Regions from separate parts of the Geobacillus sp. C56-T2 genome, predicted to be linked through region 1. Evidence: a T-box and tRNA genes for the amino acid it is inferred to sense, from the RefSeq annotation. Region 1 holds a T-box; the other holds one or more tRNA genes.
The links. A T-box is a leader RNA that pairs with one kind of tRNA and senses whether it is charged. The one in region 1 lies ahead of GC56T2_RS12900 (valine--tRNA ligase), so its partner is inferred to be a tRNA-Val.

Region 1 (9,034 bases):
CGGCGCGCTTGAGTTAAGCGGGGAGTTCCGCTCAGCGCAGCCGAAACTAGCTGCTGCCGAGGAAGAGGACGCGTTTGATTTGGCGAGCTATCGGTTCATTCAGCACATCGCGGTGCGCGACGACGGCATCAGCGAACTGTCGCACCGATTCCCTATTGATATCACGATTCCGAAAAACCGGATTCGCTCGCTTGATGACGTGTACGTGACGGTCGAATCGTTTGACTATGAGTTGGGCGACAATGGCCGGTTGGTGGTGACCGCCGATATTTCCATCAGCGGCATCAGCGACGCGCCGCTCGCTTCCGAGTTGCCGGCTGATGAGGAAGAAGAGCCGCTGTTTGCCCCGTTTGAATCAGTGGCACGCAAAGAGGCAGCCGACGATGAAGCGTTTACATCGGAGAACCAACCCGCTAGTGAGGCGGGCGAACAGCCTGTCGCCGCAGTCAGTGAAGCGCCGCCTTCCACCGTTGAGCCAGCGGCTGTGCGTCATGAAGAAACGCTGTCTGATGAAACAGAGGATGTAAAAGAGCCGTTTTTGCCGCTTGAGACGGAAACGAAAGCCGTCAACGCGGAAGGGGAAGAGAAGATTGATTCCGTGTTGCCGCCAACGGAGGCGAAAGTATCGATCGGGGCCGCTAAAAAAGCGGTGAGTGAAGAGGACGAGGAAGAACAACAAGCGGAAGTGAAAAGCGAAAACGCCCTTTATTTGACGAAGCTGTTTGCCAAAAGTGAAGCGGAAGAGTTTACAACCGTCAAAATTTGCATCGTCCAGCAAGGGGATTCGTTGGACAAGATTGCGGAACGATATGAGGTGACCGTTTCTCAGCTTTTGCGCGCCAACGATTTGGAAAGCCCGGATGACGTCCACGAAGGGCAGCTGCTCTATATTCCGGCCATGGCGGGAAGCCGTTCGTTCTCATGAACAGGGCGCTTTCCGCTTCTTTTGCCGTCAAGGGGGCATCACGATGGATGGACGGTTTGCCAGCCAGCGCGCTCTGCTTGCCCAATATGGGGTGACGCCGGAGCGCATCGAACAGCGGGGCAAAGTAGCGAAAGTGTACACGACAAACGGCGTTTTCGCTTTAAAGGCGCTCCATGACGAACGGGAGGCGGCAGCGGTTTGGCAGTCGCTTCGCTACTATGGCCGCCGTTGTCCGCCGGTGTACGGGACGCGCCAACAGTCACTGTTTGCGGTCGATGGAGGCCGCCTTTATTATTTGCAGGCTTGGCATGACCAAGGGGCGAAAGCGGACGACGAGGTTGTCCGCTCTTTCTTTCGCGGGTTGGCCGAGCTGCACCGCGCCACCATCCGCACGGTGGCGGTAAAAGAGGAAGAAATCGAAGCGTACCGCCAGCAAAAAAAGAACGAATGGCAACGAGCGCGAGCTTTATGGGAAGAGCGAGTCGAAACGTATGAATCGGCGTGGTACATGTCGCCGTTTCAGCTCCAATGCTGCACCTATTTTCATGAAGTGATGCGCGCGTATTCGTTCGCCGAGGAGCAGTTGGCTGCGTGGGAGGAGGCGCTCAAGGAAACGAAGCAATGGCGGACGGCTTGGGTGCACGGAAAAGCGCGCCTCTCCCACTACGTGGCGCCGTATTGGATCAGCTGGGAGCGGGCGCATTGGAATTCGCCAGTATACGATTTGATCGCCGCGTTTCGCGCTCATGTTCAAACGTTTCCGCCGCTTGCACGGGCGTGGCTTGATGGCATCGATGAATATGAAAAAGCGTTGCCACTATCCGCCGGGGAACGGGCGTTTTTATACGGCCACTTGGCCGAGCCGCGTAGGTTTGTCCGCTGTTTGGAGCGATATGAAGCCACCCGGCGGACGGAACGGAACGAGCGGGCCTACGTCGCCGCCTTGCAGCGCTGTTATTTTGCCTTTAAAAACATGGAAGCGGTCGTCATGCATCTTGTCCAGCGCGATGCCGCACGGCAACAAAAAGAGATGAGTGACGCCGAAGCGCCGATCGATGAACAAGGTCAAGACTAAATCCATCCTCCAACGGAAAACGATCCGGAAACGCCTATGGCCATGGAAGCCGAAAACGTTGGTGAAAAACCGCTCGTTGCCTTGAGCGATGATAAGTTGAATGTTTGTTTTACATCCGATTCTCCTAAATCCATTCCAAACGGAACGCGACAGCCGCCAACACAAGAATGGCCAATAAAAGCACGTCAAACGTTGTCGGCAGCAAAATGGTGCGGATCGCCTGAAAAACGGCGAGCGGAATGATCACTTGGGCGCAGATGGCGCGCACTTGCCGCAGCCACGGCGGCCATGAGTACGGATTGAAACGCCGCATCGGTCGTCCCTCCTTCTCCGGTTTACTATACAATATGAGACGGGTGAACGTTTGTCACCAAATGGCTTTCTGTCGAATAAATCAATAAAAACTTGGCAAAGATGATGGACAATGGTAGTATAATAATCGAACGATGACGACAAAAGCGAAGACGGGGAGGAGTACAGCGGCCCGCGCCTGCAGAGAGGGAAATCAGAAAGCTGCGAGATTTCCTAGGATGGCGGCTGCTGGAAGGTCGCCCTTGAGCTGCTTCGTTGAAAGGCGCTGCTGCCGAGTAGAGGAAGCCGGTTGATTGCCGTTATGCCAATGAAGCGCTTAAGCCCTAGAGGGCGGTGGTTGAAAGACGCCGTTTCCAAAGTCGGGGAACGTTGCGGCCGCTTCGGATGGAACATCGCCCGGTGCTTGAACGACACGGTTTTGCCATCCTCTAGGCTTAAGAAAAAAGGTGGTACCGCGAAAGCAGCTCCTTTCGTCCTTTTCGGATGAAAGGGGCTTTTTTGCTTGCCGTCGGCGCGGCATTGCCAAGCAGGAAAGCCGCCGTCGGCCGTATTGTCCATCATGTCGAAGGAGGGAATGATTATGGCACAACATGAAGTGTCAATGCCGCCCAAATACGACCATCGCGCCGTTGAGGCGGGGCGTTATGAATGGTGGCTGAAAGGCAAGTTTTTTGAAGCGACCGGCGATCCGGACAAACAACCGTTTACGATCGTCATTCCGCCGCCGAACGTCACCGGCAAACTGCATTTAGGGCATGCGTGGGATACGACGCTGCAAGACATCATTACCCGCATGAAGCGGATGCAAGGCTATGACGTTCTTTGGCTTCCAGGGATGGATCACGCCGGCATCGCCACCCAGGCGAAAGTGGAAGAGAAGCTGCGCCAGCAAGGATTGTCGCGCTACGATTTAGGCCGGGAGAAATTTTTGGAAGAAACGTGGAAGTGGAAAGAAGAGTACGCCGGCCATATTCGCAGCCAATGGGCGAAGTTAGGGCTTGGCCTCGATTACACGCGCGAGCGGTTTACGCTGGATGAAGGGCTCTCCAAAGCGGTGCGCGAAGTGTTCGTCTCGCTTTACCGGAAAGGGCTCATTTACCGCGGCGAGTACATCATCAACTGGGACCCGGTGACGAAAACGGCGTTGTCGGACATTGAGGTGGTTTATAAAGAAGTAAAAGGCGCGCTCTATCATTTGCGCTATCCGCTCGCTGACGGCTCGGGCTACATTGAAGTGGCGACGACCCGTCCGGAAACGATGCTCGGCGACACGGCCGTTGCTGTGCACCCTGATGATGAGCGATACAAGCACTTGATCGGCAAAATGGTGAAATTGCCGATCGTCGGCCGCGAAATTCCGATCATCGCCGATGAGTACGTCGATATGGAATTCGGCTCCGGGGCGGTGAAAATTACGCCGGCACACGACCCGAACGATTTTGAAATCGGCAACCGCCACAACTTGCCGCGCATTCTCGTCATGAACGAAGACGGCACGATGAATGAAAACGCCATGCAATACCAAGGGCTTGACCGGTTCGAGTGCCGGAAGCAAATCGTCCGCGACTTGCAAGAGCAAGGCGTCCTCTTTAAAATTGAGGAGCACGTCCACTCGGTCGGCCATAGCGAACGGAGCGGAGCGGTCGTTGAGCCGTATTTGTCGACGCAATGGTTCGTCAAAATGAAGCCGCTGGCCGAAGCCGCCATCAAGCTGCAGCAAACCGACGGCAAAGTGCAGTTCGTGCCGGAGCGGTTTGAAAAAACGTATTTGCACTGGCTGGAAAACATCCGCGACTGGTGCATTTCGCGCCAGCTTTGGTGGGGGCACCGGATTCCGGCGTGGTATCATAAAGAAACGGGCGACATTTACGTTGACCATGAGCCGCCGAAAGACATTGAAAACTGGGAGCAAGACCCCGACGTGCTTGATACATGGTTCAGCTCGGCGCTTTGGCCGTTCTCGACAATGGGCTGGCCCGATACCGACTCGCCGGACTACAAGCGCTATTACCCGACCGATGTGCTAGTCACCGGCTATGACATCATTTTCTTCTGGGTATCGCGCATGATTTTCCAAGGGCTTGAGTTCACCGGAAAGCGGCCGTTTAAAGACGTGTTGATCCACGGTCTTGTCCGCGACGCCCAAGGACGGAAAATGAGCAAGTCGCTCGGCAACGGCGTTGATCCGATGGATGTGATCGACCAGTATGGCGCCGATGCGCTCCGCTATTTCTTGGCGACCGGCAGCTCGCCGGGCCAAGATTTGCGCTTCAGCACGGAAAAAGTCGAAGCGACGTGGAATTTTGCTAACAAAATTTGGAACGCCTCGCGCTTTGCCTTGATGAACATGGGCGGCATGACGTACGAGGAGCTGGATTTGAGCGGCGAAAAAACGGTCGCCGACCATTGGATTTTAACGCGCTTAAACGAAACGATCGACACGGTGACGAAGCTCGCCGACAAATACGAGTTTGGCGAAGTCGGACGCACGCTGTACAACTTTATTTGGGACGACTTGTGCGACTGGTACATCGAAATGGCAAAGCTGCCGCTGTACGGCGATGACGAGGCGGCGAAAAAGACGACGCGTTCGGTGTTGGCGTATGTGCTTGACAACACGATGCGCCTGCTTCACCCGTTCATGCCGTTCATTACCGAGGAAATTTGGCAAAACTTGCCGCATGAAGGGGAATCGATCACCGTTGCTCCGTGGCCGCAAGTGCGTCCCGAACTGTCGAACGAAGAAGCGGCTGAAGAAATGCGGATGCTTGTGGACATCATCCGCGCGGTCCGAAACATCCGCGCTGAAGTGAACACACCGCCGAGCAAACCGATTGCGCTCTATATTAAGACAAAAGACGAGCACGTGCGGGCCGCGCTTTTGAAAAACCGCGCTTATTTGGAACGGTTCTGCAATCCGAGCGAGCTGGTCATCGACACCGATGTCCCGGCGCCGGAAAAAGCGATGACCGCTGTCGTCACCGGAGCGGAGCTTATTTTGCCGCTTGAAGGGCTGATCAATATTGAAGAAGAAATCAAGCGGCTTGAAAAAGAGCTTGACAAGTGGAACAAAGAAGTCGAGCGCGTCGAAAAGAAACTGGCCAACGAAGGCTTTTTGGCGAAAGCGCCGGCCCATGTCGTCGAAGAAGAGCGACGCAAGCGGCAAGACTACATCGAAAAACGCGAAGCGGTGAAAGCGCGCCTCGCTGAGCTGAAACGGTAGACAAACGATCTTGCGGTTGATTATGATGAAGACGAATCCGCCATCATGCGGGTTCGTCTTTTTCGCTGGTGGAAGCTGCTTGGCCCATCGCCAGCCTTTCGATCTTGATCTTCTCAAGGGAGGAATCATGAATATGATCCGCACATATGAGGAAGCCGTCGCTTGGATTCACGGGCGGCTGCGGCTTGGCATGAAGCCGGGGCTAAAACGGATGGAATGGATGATGGAAAAGCTCGGCCACCCGGAACGCCGCGTCCGCGCCGTCCATATCGGCGGAACGAACGGAAAAGGGTCGACGGTCGCTTATTTGCGCTCGATTTTGCAAGCGGCGGGGTATTCGGTCGGGACGTTCACTTCGCCGTATGTCGAGCAGTTTAACGAACGGATCAGCGTCAACGGCGAACCGATCGGCGATGACGAAATCGTGGAGCTAGTGCGAGTCATTCAGCCGCTCGCGGACGAACTTGAACGGACGGAACTTGGCGGACCGACCGAGTTTGAAGTGATCACCGCCATGATGCTCTATTACTTCGGCAAACAACACATTCAAGATATTGTGCTCATTGAAGTCGGGCTCGGCGGCCGGCTCGATTCGACGAACGTCATTTATCCGCTCGTTTCCGTCATCACGAACGTCAGCTATGACCATATGAACATTTTAGGCGATACGCTCGGACAAATTGCCGCCGAGAAAGCGGGAATCATCAAATCCGGGGTGCCGCTCGTGACAGCCGTCAACGAGCCTGAGGCGTGGGAAGTGATCGCCAAGACGGCCGCGGAGCGGAAAGCGAAAACATATCGGCTCGGCGTTGATTTTACCGTCTCCGATCAGCAAACGACCGCGGAAGGGGAGCAGTTTTCGCTTGTCACGCCGTTTTCGGCATACCGCGATGTGCGCATTCACATGCCCGGCGCCCATCAAGTCGAAAACGCGGCGGTGGCGGTGATGGCGGCCGAACTATTGCGGCTTGGCTATTCGTTTTTGATCGACCCGGAGCATATCGTCGCTGGGCTGGCGGCAGCTGCTTGGCCCGGCCGCTTTGAGCGGGTGAGCGACAAACCGCTCGTCATTGTCGACGGCGCCCATAACGAAGCCGGCATTCGCGCACTCGTTGACACGGTGCGTGCGCATTACCCGGACAAACGCGTCCACGTCTTGTTTGCCGCGTTGGCGGACAAGCCGCTTGAGCGGATGATTCAACGGCTTGATGAGCTCGCGGACACAATCACGTTTACGACGTTCGATTTTCCGCGCGCCGCTCAAGCAGAAGCATTAGCCGCTCTCTCTTCCCACCCGCAGAAGGCGGCCGTAAATGATTGGGCCGGCTGGATTCGCGCCCAGCAAGAACAGATGGGAGATGACGAACTGCTGCTTGTCACCGGTTCGCTCTACTTTATTTCAGACGTAAAAAAGCGATTCCGATAAGAAAATTTTTCTATCGACAATGGTTGAACGATGATATAATAGAAATATAGGAAAATTGTCGCGAAACGGGGAGAGGAGCATGGGGAAAAGGGGGATTTTGCGCGCGCTTTTTGCGCTCGGATGGGCGTTTTGGCTTATGTTTGTCGTAGGCGGGAAGGAGGCACCGGTGCAAGCGGCAACGCTTCCCTCGCTCCAATGGCAGTTCACTTCCTCGCAGCCCGAGTATGCCAAACCGCCCGGCGGCGATGCCCAAGGCCGGCTCGATGTGACGCTCATTCCGCAAGGAGCGGTGTCAGGAGTGATTCGCCCGCCGATCGATGTCGTCTTTGTCATGGACGTATCCGGTTCCATGACCTTAACCAAGCTGCAAAGCGCCAAATCCGCTTTGCAAACAGCGGTCAGCTACTTTAAGGAGAATTACAATGTCAATGACCGCTTCGCTTTCATTCCATTTTCCGATGGCGTGCGTTTTGACAGCCTCGTTCCGTTTGACGCCAATGCGAACGTCATCCATCAGCTTGACGCGATTTTGCGGGAAGGCAACAGCCTGACGGCCAATGGCGGAACGAACTATTCAGCCGCTTTGTCGCTCGCCCGGTCGTATTTTAATGACCCGGCGCGGAAAAAGTACATCATTTTCTTGACCGATGGAATGCCGACGGTGCTGAATACGACGAGCACGATCACCTATAAGGAGATCAAAAGAACGCTTTCCGGCTGGAAGTACGGGGACAGGGTGACCGCTTCGATCCCGGTGACGTACACCTTGTATAGCAACGGAAGAGATGCAAGCATTCAGTTTGTCGATCGTAACGGATATAAGCGGTTGTTTCTTAACAATGGCGCCGATTATGTAAACGGCTGGCTGTTTTCTTTGGACAATGACTATCCGTTTACGTATTCGGCGTTGGAAGACAACATTCGCGATGATGCGGTCAATATAGCGAAAGACCTTGGCAAAAACAACATCACTCTCTATTCGATTGGCTTCGGCAGTGATGGCGATGTCGATATGGACTATTTGCGGACGCTTTCGATGATGACTGGAGGGGAAGCGCGGCAAGGGACGCCGCAAAACTTGAACGCTTTGTTCCAGCAGTTTTCCCAGCTGGCCAACACTCCCGCGCTCACTGGCACGGTCCGCATTCCGCTTTCGTCGTTCGGCGGCAACGTTTCGATTGCCGAGAACGGACAAGTGCGGCTCGACGAAAGCAAACAAAACGCCTATATTTCTTTTTCCATTCCGTATTCATCAGGACAAGGGACGCCAAATCCTATCACCGTGTCCATTCCGGTGGCGTTCAAGGCAACAGGGACGTACACGTTTCAAGCGGAATTAACGTATCGGGACGTCTACGGTCAGCTCCAGCCGGCGACAACAAAAACGGTAACGGTCACCGTCAAGGCGGAAGCCCCGCCATGGTTTGATGGAACGGTCAAGCTGCAGGGGCTGACGAAACCGATCGACCAACTCGTTAAGCAAGGGGCAACGGACGGCGATGACAACCGCTTCCGTGTTGCTTATTCATTGGCGTTGAAAGGATATGTCGGCAATGTCTCTGGGACGATCAGCAATGTCCGTATCATTCAAGAGCTTCCGGACGGAATCTCGGTCATCCCTGATGGAAAAGTAGCAACGTTTGTCAATAACGGAAAGCGTTACGCGCAGTGGTCGTTCGGCGGGCAAACCTTTGACTACAGCCAGCTGAACAAGCTGACGCTGACCGCGCAATGGGTCATGCAAGCCGACTACGCCATGAGCGGCACCCAATTGCCGCCGGCGCTCGTAACGTTCACCGACAGCCGCTACGGCGAACGGATTTCGACGCTCACGCCGCCGTCGGAACGAATTGGAATGAAAGTGCGTTTGGATGATTTTCCGAATGTTTATTACGAAGGGGATGAAAGCGGGCTGATCACCAAATGGCAAGGGGTCGACATCGTGGGAAGAACGAAGCATCCTAACTCCTATGGACTGTTGCAGCTGCCGGTCAAAGCGCTGCAATACGATCCGAGCGATGACGGGGTGCTACTTGTCACCTATCGCAACGGCCAGACGGTGCCCGTGTATAT
Region 2 (9,034 bases), 2.5 Mb from region 1:
GAATGCGTCAAGACGCAACCGAAGGCGGTGATCGAACCGTGGGGCGCACGGGGATCGCTCAGCCCATTTTCCGGCATAAGATGGGATGATCAGAGAAGCCCCCGTCTTCTATGCATGACCATAGAAGATGACATGGTCCAACAAGGACGATGTTCATGCAGCGGAGAACTGCCAGCGGGTGCTGGCAGTATTTTTCGTAAAAAATCGCTAAATGGAGTGAATGAGCTATGAGTCACGAAGAATTGAACGACCAACTGCGCGTCCGCAGGGAAAAGCTGAAAAAAATCGAAGAATTGGGCGTCGACCCATTTGGCAAACGGTTCGAGCGCACGCACAAGGCACAAGAGCTATTTGAACTATACGGTGAATGGTCAAAAGAGCAGCTAGAAGAAAACCCGATCGAAGTCGCTATCGCCGGTCGCATTATGACTAAGCGCGGCAAAGGCAAAGCGGGATTTGCCCACATCCAAGACGTTACAGGGCAAATCCAAATTTATGTCCGCCAAGACGATGTCGGCGAACAACAGTACGAACTGTTTAAAATCTCCGACCTTGGCGATATCGTTGGCGTGCGTGGCACGGTGTTCAAAACGAAAGTCGGCGAACTTTCCATTAAGGTGTCGTCGTACGAATTTTTGACCAAGTCGTTGCGCCCGCTGCCTGAGAAGTACCACGGCCTTAAGGACATTGAGCAGCGCTACCGCCAGCGTTATCTCGATTTAATCATGAATCCGGAAAGCAAGAAGACGTTTATTACTCGCAGTTTGATCATCCAATCGATGCGGCGGTATCTTGACAGCCATGGCTACTTAGAAGTCGAAACACCGATGATGCACGCCGTAGCAGGCGGTGCGGCTGCACGTCCGTTCATTACGCATCATAACGCATTGGATATGACGCTTTATATGCGAATCGCCATCGAGCTCCATTTAAAACGGCTCATCGTCGGCGGTTTGGAAAAGGTGTATGAAATCGGCCGCGTTTTCCGGAACGAAGGCATTTCCACCCGCCATAATCCGGAGTTTACGATGCTCGAATTGTACGAGGCGTACGCCGATTTCCGCGACATCATGAAACTGACCGAAAATTTGATCGCCCACATCGCCAATGAAGTGCTCGGAACGACGAAAATTCAATACGGCGAACATACCGTTGACTTAACGCCCGAATGGCGGCGCCTCCATATGGTTGACGCCATCAAGGAATATGTCGGCGTCGATTTCTGGCGACAGATGAGCGACGAAGAGGCGCGGGAACTGGCGAAAGAACATGGCGTGGAAGTCGCTCCCCACATGACCTTTGGCCATATTGTCAACGAGTTTTTTGAACAAAAAGTCGAGTCCCATCTTATCCAGCCGACGTTTATTTACGGCCATCCGGTTGAAATTTCGCCATTGGCCAAGAAAAATCCGGACGACCCGCGTTTTACCGACCGATTTGAGCTGTTTATCGTCGGGCGCGAACATGCCAATGCCTTTACCGAACTGAACGACCCGATCGATCAGCGTCAACGCTTCGAGGCGCAGCTAAAAGAGCGCGAACAAGGAAACGATGAAGCGCATGAAATGGACGAGGACTTCCTTGAAGCGCTTGAATACGGCATGCCGCCAACAGGCGGGCTTGGCATCGGTGTCGACCGCTTGGTGATGCTCTTGACCAACTCGCCGTCCATTCGTGACGTGCTGCTCTTCCCACAGATGCGCCATAAATGACAATGATCGTCCCCTGTGTCTTTCCTTGACAGGGGACGATTGGCTATTGACTTTAAAACAAGAAGCGTATAGAATAAAAGTCGTCTTTATGAACGAAGGTAAAAAATCACCGTTGACAAACCGTTTTTGGTGTGCTATATTATGATAGCATGCTGAAATGACAACTGTTGCGTTCAAAAATAAAGATTGTATTGACAAACGCAACAATTCGGCTATAATATGACTTGTCTAATTGGTCGCCTAGTGGTGATAGCGGAGGGGAAACACCCGTTCCCATCCCGAACACGGAAGTTAAGCCCTCCAGCGCCGATGGTAGTTGGGGCCAGCGCCCCTGCAAGAGTAGGTCGCTGCTAGGCGATGGCGTGGAGGATTAGCTCAGCTGGGAGAGCACTTGCCTTACAAGCAAGGGGTCGGCGGTTCGATCCCGTCATCCTCCACCATCTTAACCTATCCCTTTGGCGCAACAACGAGCGCTGCATCTTCGAAATCGCTACGAGTTGTCCCGACGCACTCGGCATCTTCGAGTCAGCTGGCAGAGGAAGGGACATCGTCAAAGATCTGAGTGTATACCAAACCATGAGCCATTCGCTCAGTAACGAGCAATGCATCTTCGGGTTGACTGCGAGTTGCCTCGACGCATCGAGCTTCCTCGAAACAACTGGTAGAGGAAGAGGCAGGTAGAGCTCATCAGTACTTAGAGTGTTATGATCACATGAGCCATTCACTCAGTAGGTAGAGCAACGAGCGCTACATCTTCGAAATTGCTGCGAGTTGTCCCGACGCACTCGGCATCTTCGAGTCAGCTGGTAGAGGAAGGGACATCGTCAAATATGTGAGTGTATCCTAACGATGAGCCATTAGCTCAGTAGGTAGAGCATCTGACTTTTAATCAGAGGGTCGGAGGTTCGAGTCCTCCATGGCTCACCACAATTGATTTGCGGGTGTGGCGGAATTGGCAGACGCGCTAGATTCAGGGTCTAGTGCCCTTCACGGGCGTGGGGGTTCGAGTCCCTTCACCCGCATAAAATTGGGCGGAAGTAGTTCAGTGGTAGAACACCACCTTGCCAAGGTGGGGGTCGCGGGTTCGAGTCCCGTCTTCCGCTCCATTTATTTGTCTTTAATCGATTTTGCCTGTTAGCCGGGGTGGCGGAATTGGCAGACGCACAGGACTTAAAATCCTGGGGTAGGTAACTACCGTGCCGGTTCGAGTCCGGCCCTCGGCACTTGCGCTCGTAGCTCAATTGGATAGAGCATCTGACTACGGATCAGAAGGTTAGGGGTTCGAATCCTCTCGAGCGCGTTAGCGGGAAGTAGCTCAGCTTGGTAGAGCACATGGTTTGGGACCATGGGGTCGCAGGTTCAAATCCTGTCTTCCCGATCGCGGAGCACGTGGGGCCTTAGCTCAGCTGGGAGAGCGCCTGCTTTGCACGCAGGAGGTCATCGGTTCGATCCCGATAGGCTCCATCCTCGTTCCTTGAAAACTGAACGAAACGAAGCGCAACGAAAGGCTGAGGCCGCTTGCCTATCGGCGAAACGCGCTGAGAGGCCCGCGAGGAGGCTCGAACCAAGCTTTGCTTGGTTCTGCGTGGGTGGTGCCACAGGAGCGTATGCAATGTGTCGCCGCAGCAGCGGGACACGAAGCGTCGCGAGCCGATAGCGGCCGAAGCTAGACAATACGAAAAGCGGAGGCCGCTTGACACGTTTGGTGTCGGCGCCGAAGCTTACAAAGCCAATCAACTTTCATTGGAGAGTTTGATCCTGGCTCAGGACGAACGCTGGCGGCGTGCCTAATACATGCAAGTCGAGCGGACCGAATCGGAGCTTGCTCTGGTTGGGTCAGCGGCGGACGGGTGAGTAACACGTGGGCAACCTGCCCGCAAGACCGGGATAACTCCGGGAAACCGGAGCTAATACCGGATAACACCGAAGACCGCATGGTCTTTGGTTGAAAGGCGGCCTTTGGCTGTCACTTGCGGATGGGCCCGCGGCGCATTAGCTAGTTGGTGAGGTAACGGCTCACCAAGGCGACGATGCGTAGCCGGCCTGAGAGGGTGACCGGCCACACTGGGACTGAGACACGGCCCAGACTCCTACGGGAGGCAGCAGTAGGGAATCTTCCGCAATGGACGAAAGTCTGACGGAGCGACGCCGCGTGAGCGAAGAAGGCCTTCGGGTCGTAAAGCTCTGTTGTGAGGGACGAAGGAGCGCCGTTTGAACAAGGCGGCGCGGTGACGGTACCTCACGAGAAAGCCCCGGCTAACTACGTGCCAGCAGCCGCGGTAATACGTAGGGGGCGAGCGTTGTCCGGAATTATTGGGCGTAAAGCGCGCGCAGGCGGCTCCTTAAGTCTGATGTGAAAGCCCACGGCTCAACCGTGGAGGGTCATTGGAAACTGGGGAGCTTGAGTGCAGGAGAGGGGAGCGGAATTCCACGTGTAGCGGTGAAATGCGTAGAGATGTGGAGGAACACCAGTGGCGAAGGCGGCTCTCTGGCCTGTAACTGACGCTGAGGCGCGAAAGCGTGGGGAGCAAACAGGATTAGATACCCTGGTAGTCCACGCCGTAAACGATGAGTGCTAAGTGTTAGAGGGGTCACACCCTTTAGTGCTGCAGCTAACGCGATAAGCACTCCGCCTGGGGAGTACGGCCGCAAGGCTGAAACTCAAAGGAATTGACGGGGGCCCGCACAAGCGGTGGAGCATGTGGTTTAATTCGAAGCAACGCGAAGAACCTTACCAGGTCTTGACATCCCCTGACAACCCAAGAGATTGGGCGTTCCCCCTTCGGGGGGACAGGGTGACAGGTGGTGCATGGTTGTCGTCAGCTCGTGTCGTGAGATGTTGGGTTAAGTCCCGCAACGAGCGCAACCCTCGCCTCTAGTTGCCAGCATTCGGTTGGGCACTCTAGAGGGACTGCCGGCGACAAGTCGGAGGAAGGTGGGGATGACGTCAAATCATCATGCCCCTTATGACCTGGGCTACACACGTGCTACAATGGGCGGTACAAAGGGCAGCGAACCCGCGAGGGGGAGCGAATCCCAAAAAGCCGCTCTCAGTTCGGATTGCAGGCTGCAACTCGCCTGCATGAAGCCGGAATCGCTAGTAATCGCGGATCAGCATGCCGCGGTGAATACGTTCCCGGGCCTTGTACACACCGCCCGTCACACCACGAGAGCTTGCAACACCCGAAGTCGGTGCGGTAACCCTGACGGGAGCCAGCCGCCGAAGGTGGGGCAAGTGATTGGGGTGAAGTCGTAACAAGGTAGCCGTACCGGAAGGTGCGGCTGGATCACCTCCTTTCTAAGGGGAAAAGCGGAGGCCGCCCGCCTATCGGCGAAACGCGCTGGAGGGCCTGCGAGGAGGCTCGAACCAAGCTTTGCTTGGTTCTGCGTGGGTGGTGCCACAGGAGCGTATGCAATGTGTTGCCGCCGCAGCAGGACCGAAGCGTCGCGAGCCGATGGCGGCCGGAGCTAGACAGTAGTCCATATGCATGAACACCGCGCTTTCGTTTCGTTCAGTTTTGAAGGAATGAGAATTCCTTCCACTGCTTCGTTTGCGTCTGCGTCTACAAGCGAGTCCAGAGAAGCTAGATTCCTCGACGCAAACCAGCAAAGAAGCAAGCTCAATGGAGCGACTTCGTTCCTTGAAAACTAGATAACCGATACACAAAAGGAAGAAGCCGAGACGCTGTAGGTTAAGCTAGAAAGGGCGCACGGTGGATGCCTTGGCACTAGGAGCCGATGAAGGACGGGGCAAACGCCGAAACGCTCCGGGGAGCTGTAAGCAAGCGTGGATCCGGAGATGTCCGAATGGGGGAACCCACTGTCCGTAATGGGGCAGTATCCATGCCTGAATCCATAGGGCATGGAGGGCACACCCGGGGAACTGAAACATCTTAGTACCCGGAGGAGAAGAAAGCAAACGCGATTCCCTGAGTAGCGGCGAGCGAAACGGGAACAGCCCAAACCAAGAGGCGTGCCTCTTGGGGTTGTAGGACCGCTCACTATGGGAGTGAGAAAGGAACGGGGTAGACGAACCGGTCTGGAACGGCCGGCCAGAGAAGGTGAGAGCCCTGTAGTCGAAACTTCGTTCCCTCCCGAGCGGCTCCTGAGTACGGCGGGACACGAGGAATCCCGTCGGAAGCAGGGAGGACCATCTCCCAAGGCTAAATACTCCCTAGTGACCGATAGCGAACCAGTACCGTGAGGGAAAGGTGAAAAGCACCCCGGAAGGGGAGTGAAAGAGAACCTGAAACCGTGTGCCTACAAGTAGTCAGAGCCCGTTCATGGGTGATGGCGTGCCTTTTGTAGAATGAACCGGCGAGTGACGATGGCGTGCGAGGTTAAGCCGGAGAGGCGGAGCCGCAGCGAAAGCGAGTCTGAACAGGGCGCAGGAGTACGTCGTCGTCGACCCGAAACCAGGTGATCTACCCATGTCCAGGGTGAAGGCCGGGTAACACCGGCTGGAGGCCCGAACCCACGCACGTTGAAAAGTGCGGGGATGAGGTGTGGGTAGGGGTGAAATGCCAATCGAACTTGGAGATAGCTGGTTCTCCCCGAAATAGCTTTAGGGCTAGCCTCGGGTGTAAGAGTCTTGGAGGTAGAGCACTGATTGGGCTAGGGGCCCTCATCGGGTTACCGAACCCAGTCAAACTCCGAATGCCAACGACTTATGCCCGGGAGTCAGACTGCGAGTGATAAGATCCGTGGTCGAGAGGGAAACAGCCCAGATCGCCAGCTAAGGCCCCCAAGTGCACGTTCAGTGGAAAAGGATGTGGAGTTGCGAAGACAACCAGGATGTTGGCTTAGAAGCAGCCACCATTTAAAGAGTGCGTAATAGCTCACTGGTCGAGTGACTCTGCGCCGAAAATGTACCGGGGCTAAACGTGCCGCCGAAGCTGCGGGATGACCGTTGGTCATCGGTAGGGGAGCGTTCTAAGGGCAGAGAAGCCAGACCGGAAGGACTGGTGGAGCGCTTAGAAGTGAGAATGCCGGTATGAGTAGCGAAAACAGAGGTGAGAATCCTCTGCGCCGAAAGCCTAAGGGTTCCTGAGGAAGGTTCGTCCGCTCAGGGTTAGTCGGGACCTAAGCCGAGGCCGAAAGGCGTAGGTGATGGGCAACAGGTCGAGATTCCTGTACCACCTCCTTCCCGTTTGAGCGATGGGGGGACGCAGGAGGATAGGGCGAGCAGGCGGCTGGAAGAGCCTGTCCAAGCAGTGAGGCTGGCCAGTAGGCAAATCCGCTGGCCGGAAGGCCAAGCTGTGATGGCGACGGATTGATCCGGAAGTCCCCGATTTCACACTGCCAAGAAAAGCCTCTAGCGAGGGAAGAGGTGCCCGTACCGCAAACCGACACAGGTAGGCGAGGAGAGAATCCTAAGGCGCGCGGGAGAACTCTCGTTAAGGAACTCGGCAAAATGACCCCGTAACTTCGGGAGAAGGGGTGCTCTTTCGGGTGAAGAGCCTGGAAGAGCCGCAGTGAAAAGGCCCAAGCGACTGTTTATCAAAAACACAGGTCTCTGCGAAGCCGAAAGGCGACGTATAGGGGCTGACACCTGCCCGGTGCTGGAAGGTTAAGGGGAGCGCTTAGCGGAAGCGAAGGTGCGAACCGAAGCCCCAGTAAACGGCGGCCGTAACTATAACGGTCCTAAGGTAGCGAAATTCCTTGTCGGGTAAGTTCCGACCCGCACGAAAGGTGTAACGACTTGGGCGCTGTCTCAACGAGAGACCCGGTGAAATTATACTACCTGTGAAGATGCAGGTTTCCCGCGACAGGACGGAAAGACCCCGTGGAGCTTTACTGCAGCCTGATATGGAATTTTGGTATCGCTTGTACAGGATAGGTGGGAGCCTAAGAAGCCGGAGCGCCAGTTTCGGTGGAGGCGCCGGTGGGATACCACCCTGGCGGTATTGAAATTCTAACCCGCACCCCTTAGCGGGGTGGGAGACAGTGTCAGGTGGGCAGTTTGACTGGGGCGGTCGCCTCCCAAAAGGTAACGGAGGCGCCCAAAGGTTCCCTCAGAATGGTTGGAAATCATTCGGAGAGTGCAAAGGCACAAGGGAGCTTGACTGCGAGACGGACAGGTCGAGCAGGGACGAAAGTCGGGCTTAGTGATCCGGTGGTTCCGCATGGAAGGGCCATCGCTCAACGGATAAAAGCTACCCCGGGGATAACAGGCTGATCTCCCCCAAGAGTCCACATCGACGGGGAGGTTTGGCACCTCGATGTCGGCTCATCGCATCCTGGGGCTGTAGTCGGTCCCAAGGGTTGGGCTGTTCGCCCATTAAAGCGGTACGCGAGCTGGGTTCAGAACGTCGTGAGACAGTTCGGTCCCTATCCGTCGCGGGCGTAGGAAATTTGCGAGGAGCTGTCCTTAGTACGAGAGGACCGGGATGGACGCACCGCTGGTGTACCAGTTGTCCCGCCAGGGGCACCGCTGGGTAGCTATGTGCGGACGGGATAAGCGCTGAAAGCATCTAAGCGTGAAGCCCCCCTCAAGATGAGATTTCCCATCGCGTTAGGCGAGTAAGATCCCTCGAAGATGACGAGGTTGATAGGTCCGAGGTGGAAGCGTGGCGACACGTGAAGCTGACGGATACTAATCGATCGAGGGCTTAACCTAGAAAAGCGCAGGCGAGCGGTTCGCCGCGACGGGCAAATGTTCTTCGCCCGCAGGGGTGCTTGCACCCCGAAGGAGAAGGTGATTTGACCCCGAGCGGCGGCGAGCCGGAGCTAGACAGTGCGAAAAGCGGAGGCCGCCCGCTTATCGGCGAAACGCGCTGGAGGGCCTGCGAGGAGGCTATGCCACCACAGCAGGACCGAAGCGTCGCGAGCCGATGGCGGCCGGAGCTAGACAGTACGACACGCGGCTTCTTCCGACGGTTATCTAGTTTTGAAGGAATGAGTTCCTTCTTGACAGGAATTAATTTTCTGGTATAATGATTGATGAAAAACGGAATCGCTTGCCTAGTGGTGATAGCGGAGGGGAAACACCCGTTCCCATCCCGAACACGGAAGTTAAGCCCTCCAGCGCCGATGGTAGTTGGGGCCAGCGCCCCTGCAAGAGTAGGTCGCTGCTAGGCAGTAGATCTTTTAGCACGCCTTTTCTTTTCGGAGAAAAGGCGTGCTTTTTGTTTATCTGTTTTTTTTGACGTTTTGCCATTGGAAAAAGAGGATATTCTATAGATGCCCGCTGTTTTTCAGTAACGCTTGCATTTTTTCGCCATACATTATATAGTAAAAGTAAGGTCAAATATAGTCAAAGTCAACGGATGGATTTGATCGTCTGAGCAGTTCGGTTGTAAGGAAGGTGGGAGGTAGAGTGC

Region 2: it has a tRNA-Val gene. The T-box ahead of GC56T2_RS12900 (valine--tRNA ligase) is inferred to sense a tRNA for this amino acid. The anticodon was not compared.

The regions. Positions count from the first base shown of each region.
Region 1 covers NZ_VJWB01000001.1:2,574,352-2,583,385, reverse strand. The annotation lists gene spoVID (stage VI sporulation protein D) at 1-925, shown strand, start outside; gene ysxE (spore coat protein YsxE) at 969-2,000, shown strand; gene GC56T2_RS12905 (hypothetical protein) at 2,125-2,313, opposite strand; T-box leader at 2,453-2,793, shown strand; gene GC56T2_RS12900 (valine--tRNA ligase) at 2,893-5,535, shown strand; gene GC56T2_RS12895 (bifunctional folylpolyglutamate synthase/dihydrofolate synthase) at 5,669-6,961, shown strand; gene GC56T2_RS12890 (VWA domain-containing protein) at 7,041-9,034, shown strand, end outside.
Region 2 covers NZ_VJWB01000001.1:86,552-95,585, forward strand. The annotation lists gene lysS (lysine--tRNA ligase) at 228-1,712, shown strand; rRNA gene rrf (5S ribosomal RNA) at 1,952-2,068, shown strand; tRNA gene GC56T2_RS00455 (tRNA-Val) at 2,077-2,152, shown strand; tRNA gene GC56T2_RS00460 (tRNA-Lys) at 2,564-2,639, shown strand; tRNA gene GC56T2_RS00465 (tRNA-Leu) at 2,650-2,734, shown strand; tRNA gene GC56T2_RS00470 (tRNA-Gly) at 2,744-2,818, shown strand; tRNA gene GC56T2_RS00475 (tRNA-Leu) at 2,850-2,935, shown strand; tRNA gene GC56T2_RS00480 (tRNA-Arg) at 2,939-3,012, shown strand; tRNA gene GC56T2_RS00485 (tRNA-Pro) at 3,017-3,090, shown strand; tRNA gene GC56T2_RS00490 (tRNA-Ala) at 3,104-3,176, shown strand; rRNA gene GC56T2_RS00495 (16S ribosomal RNA) at 3,453-5,010, shown strand; rRNA gene GC56T2_RS00500 (23S ribosomal RNA) at 5,403-8,331, shown strand; rRNA gene rrf (5S ribosomal RNA) at 8,675-8,791, shown strand; gene GC56T2_RS00510 (CtsR family transcriptional regulator) at 9,031-9,034, shown strand, end outside.